2 linked regions of the Rhodopseudomonas palustris genome follow. The protein of the gene in region 1 interacts with the protein of each later gene in a pairwise test. Links are inferred from orthologs where the notes say so. Each region holds a gene or a part of one and is shown on either strand. Other genes may lie near its edges.

Region 1 (5,603 bases):
AAGAAGCCCATGAAGCCGAGCTTGGCGCCGTGCTTCTTCTCGAACACGTCCTTGTACTGCGCGCGCAGCGCCATGACGTTGGTCATGTCGACCTCGTTGAAGGTCGTCAGCATCGCGGCGGTGTTCTGCACTTCCTTCAGGCGGCGCGCGATGGTCTGGCGCAGCCGGGTCATTTTCACCCGCTCTTCGCGTGCGGCGTCGTCGGCCGGAGACGGCCCGCGGACCTGCACCGCGGCGGCAGGCTGATTGACCGGGGTCGGCGCCGAGGCCGCCTTCTCAATCGCCGCCAGCATATCGCCCTTGGTGACGCGGCCGTCCTTACCGGAGCCTGGCACGGTCGAGGCGTCGACGCCGCTCTCGGTTGACAGCCGGCGCACCGACGGCGCCAGCGGCGCATCGGACGGCGGAGCCTTGGCGGCGGGAGCAGCCGCAGGGGCCGGTGCGGTCGGGGCAGGCGCAGCCGGGGCCGCGGCCTTCGCCGGAGCAGCGGCGGCCGGCTTGGCCGGCGCCGCGCCATCGGTGATCTGGCCGAGCAGCGCGCCGACCGCGACGGTCTCGCCGTCCTTGGCGACGATTTCGCCGAGCGTACCGGCCGACGGGGCCGGCACCTCGATGGTCACCTTGTCGGTTTCGAGCTCGACGAGCGGCTCATCGACAGCCACCGCCTCGCCAGGCTTCTTGAACCAGCGGCCGATGGTCGCCTCGGTCACCGATTCACCGAGCGTCGGAACGCGAATTTCAGTCATCGTCTTCGTCCTTTTGCAGCGTCGCGGCTGTCGCGCCGGCGCCCGCCCCGTGATCCAAACTCAGGAAAAACCGAAGGGCCGCCGTCAGGCGGCGGCCCGATGCGTCAACGCAACGCTTCGTCGAGGAACGCCTTGAGCTGCGCGAGGTGCTTCGACATCAGGCCGGTCGCAGTCGCCGCCGAGGCGGCGCGGCCGACGTAACGCGGCCGGCGATGCTTGGCTTCGATCTGGTTCTGCACCCACTCCAGATACGGCTCGATGAAGTGCCAGCCGCCCATGTTGCGCGGCTCCTCCTGACACCACACCAGCTCCGCATCCTTGAAGCGCGACAGCTCATGCACCAGCGTCTTCACCGGCACCGGATAGAGCTGCTCGACGCGCAGCAGATAGACGTCGTCGATGCCGCGCTTTTCGCGCTCGTCGTAGAGGTCGTAATAGACCTTGCCGGAGCACACCACGACGCGACGGATCTTGGCGTCCGCCACCAGCTTGGTCTTGTCGTCCGGCAGCGTCTGCGCGTCGTCGAGCAGCACGCGGTGGAAGCTGGTATCGGGGCCGAGTTCTTCGAGCCGCGAGATCGCCCGCTTGTGGCGGAGCAGCGACTTCGGCGTCATCAGGATCAGGGGCTTGCGGATCTCGCGCTTGAGCTGACGGCGGAGCGCATGGAAGTAGTTCGCCGGAGTGGTCGGATACACCACCTGCATGTTGTCTTCGGCGCACATCTGCAGATAGCGCTCGAGGCGGGCCGAGGAGTGCTCCGGTCCCTGGCCCTCGTAGCCGTGCGGCAGCAGGCAGACCAGACCCGACATGCGCAGCCACTTGCGCTCGCCCGACGAGATGAACTGGTCGAACAGCACTTGGGCGCCGTTGGCGAAATCGCCGAACTGGGCTTCCCACAGCGTCAGCGCGTTCGGCTCGGCCAGCGAATAGCCGTATTCGAAGCCAAGCACCGCCTCTTCGGACAGCAGCGAGTTGATCACCTCATAGTGGCCTTGGTCGGGCGAGAGGTGATTGAACGGGGTGTAGCGGGTCTCGTCTTCCTGATCGATCAGCACCGAATGGCGCTGCGAGAAGGTGCCGCGTTCGGAGTCCTGGCCCGACAGCCGGATGCGATGGCCTTCCAGCAGCATGGTGCAGAACGCCAGCGCTTCGCCGGTCGCCCAGTCGAGACCGTTGCCGCTGTCGATCGCGCGGGCGCGGTTTTCGAGGAAGCGCTGCACGGTGCGGTGCAAGCGGAAGCCCTCCGGCACCTTGGTGATCCTGCGGCCGATTTCCTTGAGGGTCGGCAGGTCGACGCCGGTGATGCCGCGGCGCGGCTCCTCTTCCTGGTCGGCGGACTTGAAGCCGGCCCACTTGCCGTCGAGCCAGTCGGCCTTGTTCGGCCGATAGCTGGACGCCGCTTCGAATTCGGCATCGAGCCGGGCGCGCCAGTCGGCCCGCGCCTTCTCGACCTCGCCTTCGGTGATGACGCCGTCGGCGATCAGGCGCTTGGAGTAGATCTCCAGCGTGGTCGGATGGCCGGCGATCTTGCGGTACATCAGCGGCTGGGTGAACGACGGCTCATCGCCCTCGTTGTGGCCGTGCCGCCGGTAGCAGAACATGTCGATGACGACAGGCTTGTGGAACTTCTGCCGGTATTCGACCGCGATCTTGGCGGCGAACACCACCGCTTCCGGATCGTCGCCGTTCACGTGGAAGATCGGCGCGTCGATCATCTTCGCCACATCCGACGGATACGGCGAGGAGCGCGAATAGCGCGGATAGGTGGTGAAGCCGATCTGGTTGTTGACGATGAAGTGGATCGAACCGCCGGTGCGGTAGCCCTTCAGATCGGACAAAGCGAAGCACTCGGCGACCACGCCCTGGCCGGCAAACGCGGCGTCGCCGTGCATCAGCAGCGGCAGCACCGAGATGCGCTCTTCCGGCAGATCGCCATGCTGATCCTGCTTGGCGCGCACCTTGCCGAGCACCACCGGATCTACGATCTCGAGGTGGGACGGGTTGGCGGTCAGCGACAGGTGGACCTTGTTGTGGTCGAACTCGCGGTCCGACGAGGCGCCGAGGTGATATTTGACGTCGCCCGAGCCTTCTACCTCGTCCGGGTTGGCCGAACCGCCCTTGAACTCGTGGAACAGCGCCCGGTGGGCCTTGGCCATCACCTGGGTCAGCACGTTGAGGCGGCCGCGATGCGGCATGCCGAGCACGATTTCACGGACACCGAGGTTGCCGCCGCGCTTGATGATCTGCTCCAGCGCGGGGATCAGCGCTTCGCCGCCATCGAGACCGAACCGCTTGGTGCCGGTGAACTTCAGGTCGCAGAACTTCTCGAAGCCTTCGGATTCGATCAGCTTCATCAGGATCGCGCGACGGCCCTCGCGGGTGAAGCTGATCTCCTTATCCGGACCTTCGATCCGCTCCTGGATCCAGGCCTTCTGCGCACCGTTGGAGATGTGCAGAAACTCGATGCCCATGGTCTGGCAGTAGGTGCGCTCGCAGATCGCGACGATCTCGCGGAGCGAGCCGTATTCCAGGCCAAGGACGTGATCGAGGAAGATCTTGCGGTCGAGATCGGCCTCGGTGAAGCCGTAGGAGCGGATGTCCAGCTCCTCGTGATCCTTCGCCGGCGACAGGCCGAGCGGATCGAGCTTGGCGTGGAAATGGCCGCGCATCCGGTAGGCGCGGATCAGCATCAGGGCCCGGACCGAGTCGCGGGTAGCCTGCAGCACGTCGGCGGAGGATAGCTCGACGCCGCGGCTCTGAGCCTTGGCCTGGATCTTCTGGCCGACGGCCTTTTCGACCTGGTTCCAGTTGCCGTCGAGCGCCGAGGTCAGCTCGTCCCGCGGGGTCAGCGGCCAGTTCGCCTGCTCCCAGGACGGGCCCTCGGCATTCTTCTGGATGTCGCCGGGGGCGTCTTTGAGGCTCCGGAAGAATGCCTGCCAGTCGGCATCAACCGAGGACGGATCGCTTTCGTACCGAGAGTACAGATCGTCGATATAGGTGGCGTTGGCGCCCTGTAGAAAGGAGGATAGGGCGAAAGCGGCATTCGCGTCCTGGCGAGACATGATTGCTTCCTGATTATGAGATCGCGACTTAATCGCGATAAGCTGATCCGGTTACCGGATCAGCAACATAGTGCACCTTTTATCCTATTCTAGGGAAATGTAAGCTCGGAACGACACAAGGTTTGAATTACGACTTCAACTTTTCGGCAAGCGTTTTACCCAGGCGCGCCGGCGACGGCGACACGGTGATGCCAGCCGCTTCCATGGCTGCGGTCTTCGAGGCCGCATCGCCCTTGCCGCCCGAAATGATCGCACCGGCGTGGCCCATGCGGCGGCCGGGAGGGGCGGTGACGCCGGCGATGAATCCGACCATCGGTTTCTTGCGGCCGCGCTTGGCCTCGTCGATCAGGAACTGGGCGGCGTCTTCTTCGGCCGAACCGCCGATCTCACCGATCATGATGATCGACTCTGTCTTGTCGTCGGCTAGGAACATCTCCAGCACGTCGATGAATTCGGTGCCCTTGACCGGGTCGCCGCCGATGCCGACCGCGGTGGTCTGGCCGAGGCCCTCGGCCGAGGTCTGGAACACCGCCTCATAGGTCAGGGTGCCGGAGCGCGACACGATGCCGACCGAGCCCGGCTTGAAGATGTTGGCCGGCATGATGCCGATCTTGCACTCGCCGGCGGTCATCACGCCCGGGCAGTTCGGCCCGATCAGGCGCGACTTCGAGCCATTCAGCGACCGCTTTACCCGCACCATGTCGAGCACCGGGATGCCCTCGGTGATGCAGACGATCAGCGGGATCTCGGCGTCGATCGCCTCGCAGATCGCGTCCGCGGCGCCCGGCGGCGGCACGTAGATCACCGACGCATCCGCCCCGGTCTTGTCGCGCGCCTCACGGACGGTGTCGAACACCGGCAGGCCGAGGTGGGTCGAGCCGCCTTTGCCCGGCGAGGTGCCGCCGACCATCTTGGTGCCGTAGGCGATCGCTGCCTCGGAATGGAAGGTACCGTTCTTGCCGGTGAAGCCCTGGCAGATAACGCGGGTGTTGCTGTCGATCAGAATGGACATGGTCGGTGATGCTTTCGCGGTCGAACGGAATGGTCGGAGGCAGCGGAGAGGCCGAGAAGCGGCCTCAGGCTCCCTTCACGGCGGCGACGATCTTCTGCGCGGCGTCGTCGAGATTGTCGGCGGGCAGCACGTTGAGGCCGGAATGCTTGATGATCTTCTTGCCAGCTTCGACATTGGTGCCTTCGAGGCGGACCACCAGCGGCACGTCGAGACCGACTTCCTTGACCGCTGCGACCACGCCTTCGGCGATCACGTCGCACTTCATGATGCCGCCGAAGATGTTGATCAGGATGCCCTTCACGTTCGGATCGGCAGTGATGATCTTGAACGCCGCGGTCACCTTCTCCTTGCTGGCGCCGCCGCCGACGTCGAGGAAGTTGGCCGGGCTCATGCCGTACAGCTTGATGATGTCCATCGTCGCCATCGCGAGGCCGGCGCCGTTGACCATGCAACCGATGGTGCCGTCGAGGGTGACGTAGTTGAGGTCGTATTTAGACGCTTCGATTTCCTTGGCGTCTTCCTCGGTCTCGTCACGCAGCGCCTGGATGTCGGTGTGGCGGTACAGCGCGTTGCCGTCGAACGAGATCTTGGCGTCGAGGCACTTCAGATCGCCCTGCTTGGTCAGCACCAGCGGGTTGATCTCGAGCATATCCATGTCTTTGGCGACGAAGGCGGTGTAAAGCTTCGCCACAATCGCCTCGGCCTGCTTGGCCTGCTCGCCCTTGAGGTTCAGCGCCTTGGCAACGGTGCGGCCGTGATGGCCCATGATGCCGGTCGCCGGAT
Region 2 (4,888 bases), 3.2 Mb from region 1 along the record:
CATCGCCGGCACCGCGATGGCCTCGCCGAAGAACGAGATCAATCAGAGCTGGGGCTCGGGCTACGGCGTCCGCCTGCTCAATCAGCTCGTGGCGGAGTACTACGAAGCCAAGAAGTAATTGGCGCACGATGACCGAAGTGCTGTTCTATCACCTCCAAGGCAGGACCATCGAACAGGTGCTGCCGCCGCTGCTCGAGAAATCACTCGCGCGCGGCTGGCGGGTGGTGGTGCAGTCGACGTCCGAGGAGCGGGCCGACGCGCTCGACTCGCATCTTTGGACCTATCGCGACGACTCGTTCCTGCCGCACGCCACCTGGCGTGTGGCAGACGCCGCGCATCAGCCGATCCTGCTGACGACGAGCGAGGGCAATCCGAACGGCGCCAAGGTTCGGTTCTTGGTCGACAATGCGGCGCTGCCCGAGGACTCGGGCAGCTACGAACGGATGGTGTTGCTGTTCAACGGCGATGACGACGAGGCGGTGGCGATGGCCCGCGACGCCTGGAAGCAGTGCAAGGCGAAGGCTTTCGAGGTGACCTATTGGCAGGCCGACGAGGCCGGTCGGTGGCAACGGCGGGACTAGGACGAGACCAGGCAAGAGGCTGTGGACGCCGCAGGCGACCGCAGAGTTACGGCAAGGCCTGTCACGGTGGTGCCGTAAATCGATGATTGGACAAGTGCTTAAGATCTCTATTGGGGCGTGATCGATCGTGTATCAGAAGTTTTCCGTGCGGCCGCTATTCATCACGCTGGCGCTTGCGACGCCCCTGCTTGCGGGCTGTTCCGGCACCCCTGAATTCCTGTCGCGCGACGCCGAATGGTTCTCCAAGCCGGGCCGGGTGTTCATCAAGAACATCTCGATCGAGACCCCGCCGCTGACGCCGGACAAGCCGGTTACCCCTGAAGACCTGATCAGCGCCGACGGCCGCTGTCCGGGCATGGGGCCGCCGCCGGGCGATCCCAACGCGCCGCAGGACGGGCAGGCCGCTCCGATGACGCCGGGCGGCACCGTCGCGCTCGGTCACACCGAATGCGACGTCGCGCGCGGCCTCGGCGCGCCGGACCACGTCAGCCTGTCCAACAATGAGCGCGGCGACCGTCTCGCGGTCCTGACCTACAACCGCGGAGCGCGTGCCGGCATCTACACCTTCACGGCGGGCCGGCTCAGCGTGATCGAGCGTGCACCGGAGGCCGTGCAGGAGCGGAAGCCGACGCGGGCGAAGAAGCGAAGCGCCCGCTCTGCGCAATAACTCTCAGCCTTGTGCGGCGTCCTGCGCCGCACTTGCTTCCAACCACTTCTCTTCAGCAGCCTGCAACGCCGCCTGCGCGTTGGCTCGCGCGGTGCTGAGCTGAGCGGCCTGTTTCGGATCGCGGGTGAAAAGGTCCGGGATTGCCAGCGCCGCATCGATCTTCTCGATGATCGCGGTGATGCGGTCGATCTCGGCTTCGGCATCGGCGATCTGCTGCTTCAGCGAAACCGTTTTCTTCGTCCGCGATGCCGGCGCCTTGGTGGCGCTATCATCGGCCTTGCGATCCTTGGCTTCTGACGACCCACTCCGCGCGCCGCGCGATGACAGCACGGCTCGGCGATAATCGTCGAGGTCGCCGTCGAACTGTTTCACCTTGTGATCGGCCACCACCCACAGTCGATCGGCGCAGGCGTCGATCAGATAGCGGTCGTGCGACACCATGATCACAGCGCCGGGGAAGTCGTTGATCGCCTCCGCCAGCGCCGCACGGCTGTCGATGTCGAGGTGGTTGGTCGGCTCGTCGAGGATGATCATGTTCGGGCCGTAGAAGGTCGCGAGCCCGAGCAGCAGGCGGGCCTTCTCGCCGCCCGACAGGCTCTTGACCAGGGTGTCGGCCGCCTTGCCGGAGAAGCCCATGGCGCCGGCGCGCGCCCGGATCCTGCTCTCCGGCGCATCCGGCATCAGCTTGCGGACGTGGTCATAGGTCGAGCCGTCCTCGTTCAGCTCGTCGAGTTGATGCTGCGCGAAGTACGCGATCGATAGCTTGTCGGCCCGCGTCACCGATCCCGAGAACGGCGCCAATCGGTTTGCCAGCAGCTTCACCAGCGTCGACTTGCCGTTGCCGTTGGCACCGAGCAGCGCGATGCGGTCGTCCGGATCGATCCGCAGCGTGACGTGCCGCAGAACCGGGTGCTTCGGATCGTAGCCGACCGCGACGTTGTCGACCGCGATGATCGGCGGCGACAGCGTTTTCTCGGGCGCCGGGAAATTGATCTCCGGTGTGTCGTCCGCCACCAGCGGGGCGATCGGCTTCATCTTCTCCAGCATCTTGACGCGCGATTGCGCCTGCCGCGCCTTGGTCGCCTTGGCCTTGAAGCGGTCGACGAAGTCCTGCAGATGCTTGCGCCGCGCTTCGTCACGCTTGGCATTCTTGGCGTCGAGCGCCAGCTTGTTGGCGCGGAAGTCCGCGTAGGCCGAGTAACTGCCGCGAAAGTGTACCAGCCGGCCGCGGTCGAGATGCAGGATCTCGTTGACCGACGTATCGAGCAGGTCGCGATCGTGGCTGATCACGATCACCGTGCGCGGATAGTTGGCGAGATGGTCCTCGAGCCACATCGTGCCTTCGAGGTCGAGATAGTTGGTCGGTTCGTCGAGCAGCAGCAGGTCGGGGGCAGCGAACAGCGTCGCGGCGAGCGCCACGCGCATCCGCCAGCCGCCGGAGAATTCCGAGCAGGAGCGGGCCTGGTCGGCGGCGGAGAAGCCGAGGCCGCTGAGAATGGCGCTGGCCCGCGCCGGCGCCGAGTGCGCGTCGATGTCCACAAGCCGGGTCTGAATGTCGGCAATGCGGTGCGGGTCATGCGCGGTTTCGGCCTCGAGCAGCAGCGCGGCCCGCTCGACGTCGGCGGCCAGCACCACTTCCAGCAGCGTCTCGGGGCCGTTCGGGGCCTCCTGAGCGAGGCTGCCGATCCGCCACCGCGGCGGCAGGGTGATGCGGCCGGTCTCGGTTGCAAGCTCGCCGCGGATCGCGCGAAACAGGGTGGATTTACCGGCGCCGTTGCGGCCGATGAAGCCGACGCGTGCGCCGGGGGCGATCTGGACCGAACTTTGGTCGATCAGCAGCCGTCCGGCGAGCCGGATCGAAATGTCGGTAAGCGTGAGCATGGCGCGTTTTGGCCGGGTCGGGCCGTAAAGGCAACCGGATCGAGCAGATCAGTGCCGGATGAATCGTCCCCCGTAGCTTGCCCGAGCGCGGCGGCGTCGATATAAGCCCGGCAACTCCTCCCGCCCTTAGCTTTCAAGGACATTCCATGGCGATCGAACGGACTTTCTCGATTCTCAAGCCCGATGCGACCGAGCGCAACATCACTGGCGCGATCAACGCGCTGATCGAAAAGGCCGGTCTGCGGATCGTCGCCCAGAAGCGCATCCGCATGACCCGCGACCAGGCCGAGACCTTCTACGCCGTGCACAAGGAACGCCCGTTCTTCGGCGAACTGGTCGACTTCATGATCTCCGGCCCGGTGGTGGTTCAGGTGCTCGAAGGCGAGGGCGCGATCGCGAAGTACCGCGACGTGATGGGCGCGACCGATCCGTCGAAGGCGGCTGACGGCACCATCCGCAAGCTGCACGCCAAGTCGATCGGCGAGAACTCGGTGCACGGTTCGGACGCGGCGGAAACCGCCAAGATCGAGATCGCCCAGTTCTTCTCCGGCAACGAAATCGTCGGATAAGCATTACCGTCGGACGTCCCCGGCCACTCATCGTCAGCGGCCGCGGGATGCCGGCTAAGTCGGGGAAAGATCGTGGACTGGGTGCTGCACGTCTTTGACCCCGCGACCTTCTGGTCGGTCGTCGCCCAATTCAAGAGCGGCGTTCAGCAGCCCGAATTCTGGATTTCCGTCAGCAAGATCATCTGGATCAACGTGCTGTTGTCTGGCGACAACGCCCTGGTGATCGCGCTCGCCTGCCGCGGCCTGAAGCCGAACCACAGATTGTGGGGCATGGTGCTCGGCGCGGGCGCTGCCGTCCTGCTCCGCATCGTCTTCACCGGCATCGTCGCCACGCTGATGGAGTGGCCCTATCTGAAGCTGGTCGGCGGACTGGCGCTGCTGGTGATCGCCGCCAAGCTGGTGGTCCCCGAGACTGAAGACGAAGACAGCGTCCAGGCGGCCTCGCATCTGTTGCACGCCGTTCAGATTGTGGTCGTCGCCGACATCATCATGAGTCTCGACAACGTCATCGCGGTTGCCGCCGCCGCCGACGGAAGCGTGCCGCTGCTGATCCTCGGGCTGGCAATCAGCGTGCCGCTGATCGTCGCGGGCGCGGCGCTGATCCTGATGGTGCTGGAGAAACTGCCGATCCTGGTGTGGGCCGGCGCGGCGCTGCTCGGCTGGATCGCCGGACAAGTGATCGCGACAGACCCGGTTGCGTTGCCGCTGGTACACAAGCTCGACGCGCCGATCGGTGGTCAGCTCGATGCGCTGTTCGCAATGGTGGGGATGTACACGCACCTCGCCAACAACGGCAGCGTCGGCGAACATCTGTTCGCCGTGGTCGGCGCTATCGTGGTGCTGATCGCAGGTTCGATCTGGCGGAGCCGGCAATCGGCCGAGCAGGCTGCATAACGGAAATTTGCCGCTGCTACGCCGGACAAGAAAAAAGCGAGCCGGGTGGCTCGCTTCATCTTTGAACGTGAGTAAGGGCCGCTCTTAAGCAGTCCCGGCGACCAAGCCGTGGCTGTGGTCAGCCCCATCATGGCCGCAACACTCGACGGTGCGGGTTCGATCATAGGCTTCGCGCACAATGTGGTAGCAATCGCAGGTGCGGCTTTCGAGCGCCTGGCGATCCACGATCCGCACCGCACCACGGCGCTTCTCCACCACACCTTCGGCCTCGAGCTGCAGCAGCGCGTTCGTGATGC

The links. The genes of interacting proteins can lie anywhere in the genome.
Region 2: the proteins of HZF03_RS00960 (region 1) and HZF03_RS15375 interact in binary tests that used the Escherichia coli proteins (3 or more experiments, as listed by UniProt). The link is inferred for Rhodopseudomonas palustris from one-to-one orthologs.

The regions. Positions count from the first base shown.
Region 1 is NZ_CP058907.1:203,989-209,591, forward strand. The notes cover bases 651-4,139. They hold HZF03_RS00960 (2-oxoglutarate dehydrogenase E1 component), read right to left. Parts: upstream 3,809-4,139; coding sequence 851-3,808; downstream 651-850. Other genes in these bases: odhB (2-oxoglutarate dehydrogenase complex dihydrolipoyllysine-residue succinyltransferase), read right to left, coding at 651-746; sucD (succinate--CoA ligase subunit alpha), read right to left, coding at 3,936-4,139. Also shown: more of odhB, read right to left, coding at 1-650; more of sucD, read right to left, coding at 4,140-4,820; sucC (ADP-forming succinate--CoA ligase subunit beta), read right to left, coding at 4,885-5,603. UniProt on the Escherichia coli protein: E1 component of the 2-oxoglutarate dehydrogenase (OGDH) complex which catalyzes the decarboxylation of 2-oxoglutarate, the first step in the conversion of 2-oxoglutarate to succinyl-CoA and CO(2).
Region 2 is NZ_CP058907.1:3,366,189-3,371,076, reverse strand. Bases 691-3,585 are described here. They hold HZF03_RS15375 (ABC-F family ATP-binding cassette domain-containing protein), read right to left. Parts: upstream 3,130-3,585; coding sequence 1,252-3,129; downstream 691-1,251. Other genes in these bases: ndk (nucleoside-diphosphate kinase), read left to right, coding at 3,276-3,585; HZF03_RS15380 (hypothetical protein), read left to right, coding at 709-1,248. Also shown: HZF03_RS15390 (leucyl aminopeptidase), read left to right, coding at 1-118; HZF03_RS15385 (DNA polymerase III subunit chi), read left to right, coding at 129-581; more of ndk, read left to right, coding at 3,586-3,698; HZF03_RS15365 (TerC family protein), read left to right, coding at 3,771-4,592; HZF03_RS15360 (Crp/Fnr family transcriptional regulator), read right to left, coding at 4,677-4,888. UniProt on the Escherichia coli protein: Genetic data indicate it may be involved in ribosome assembly or function.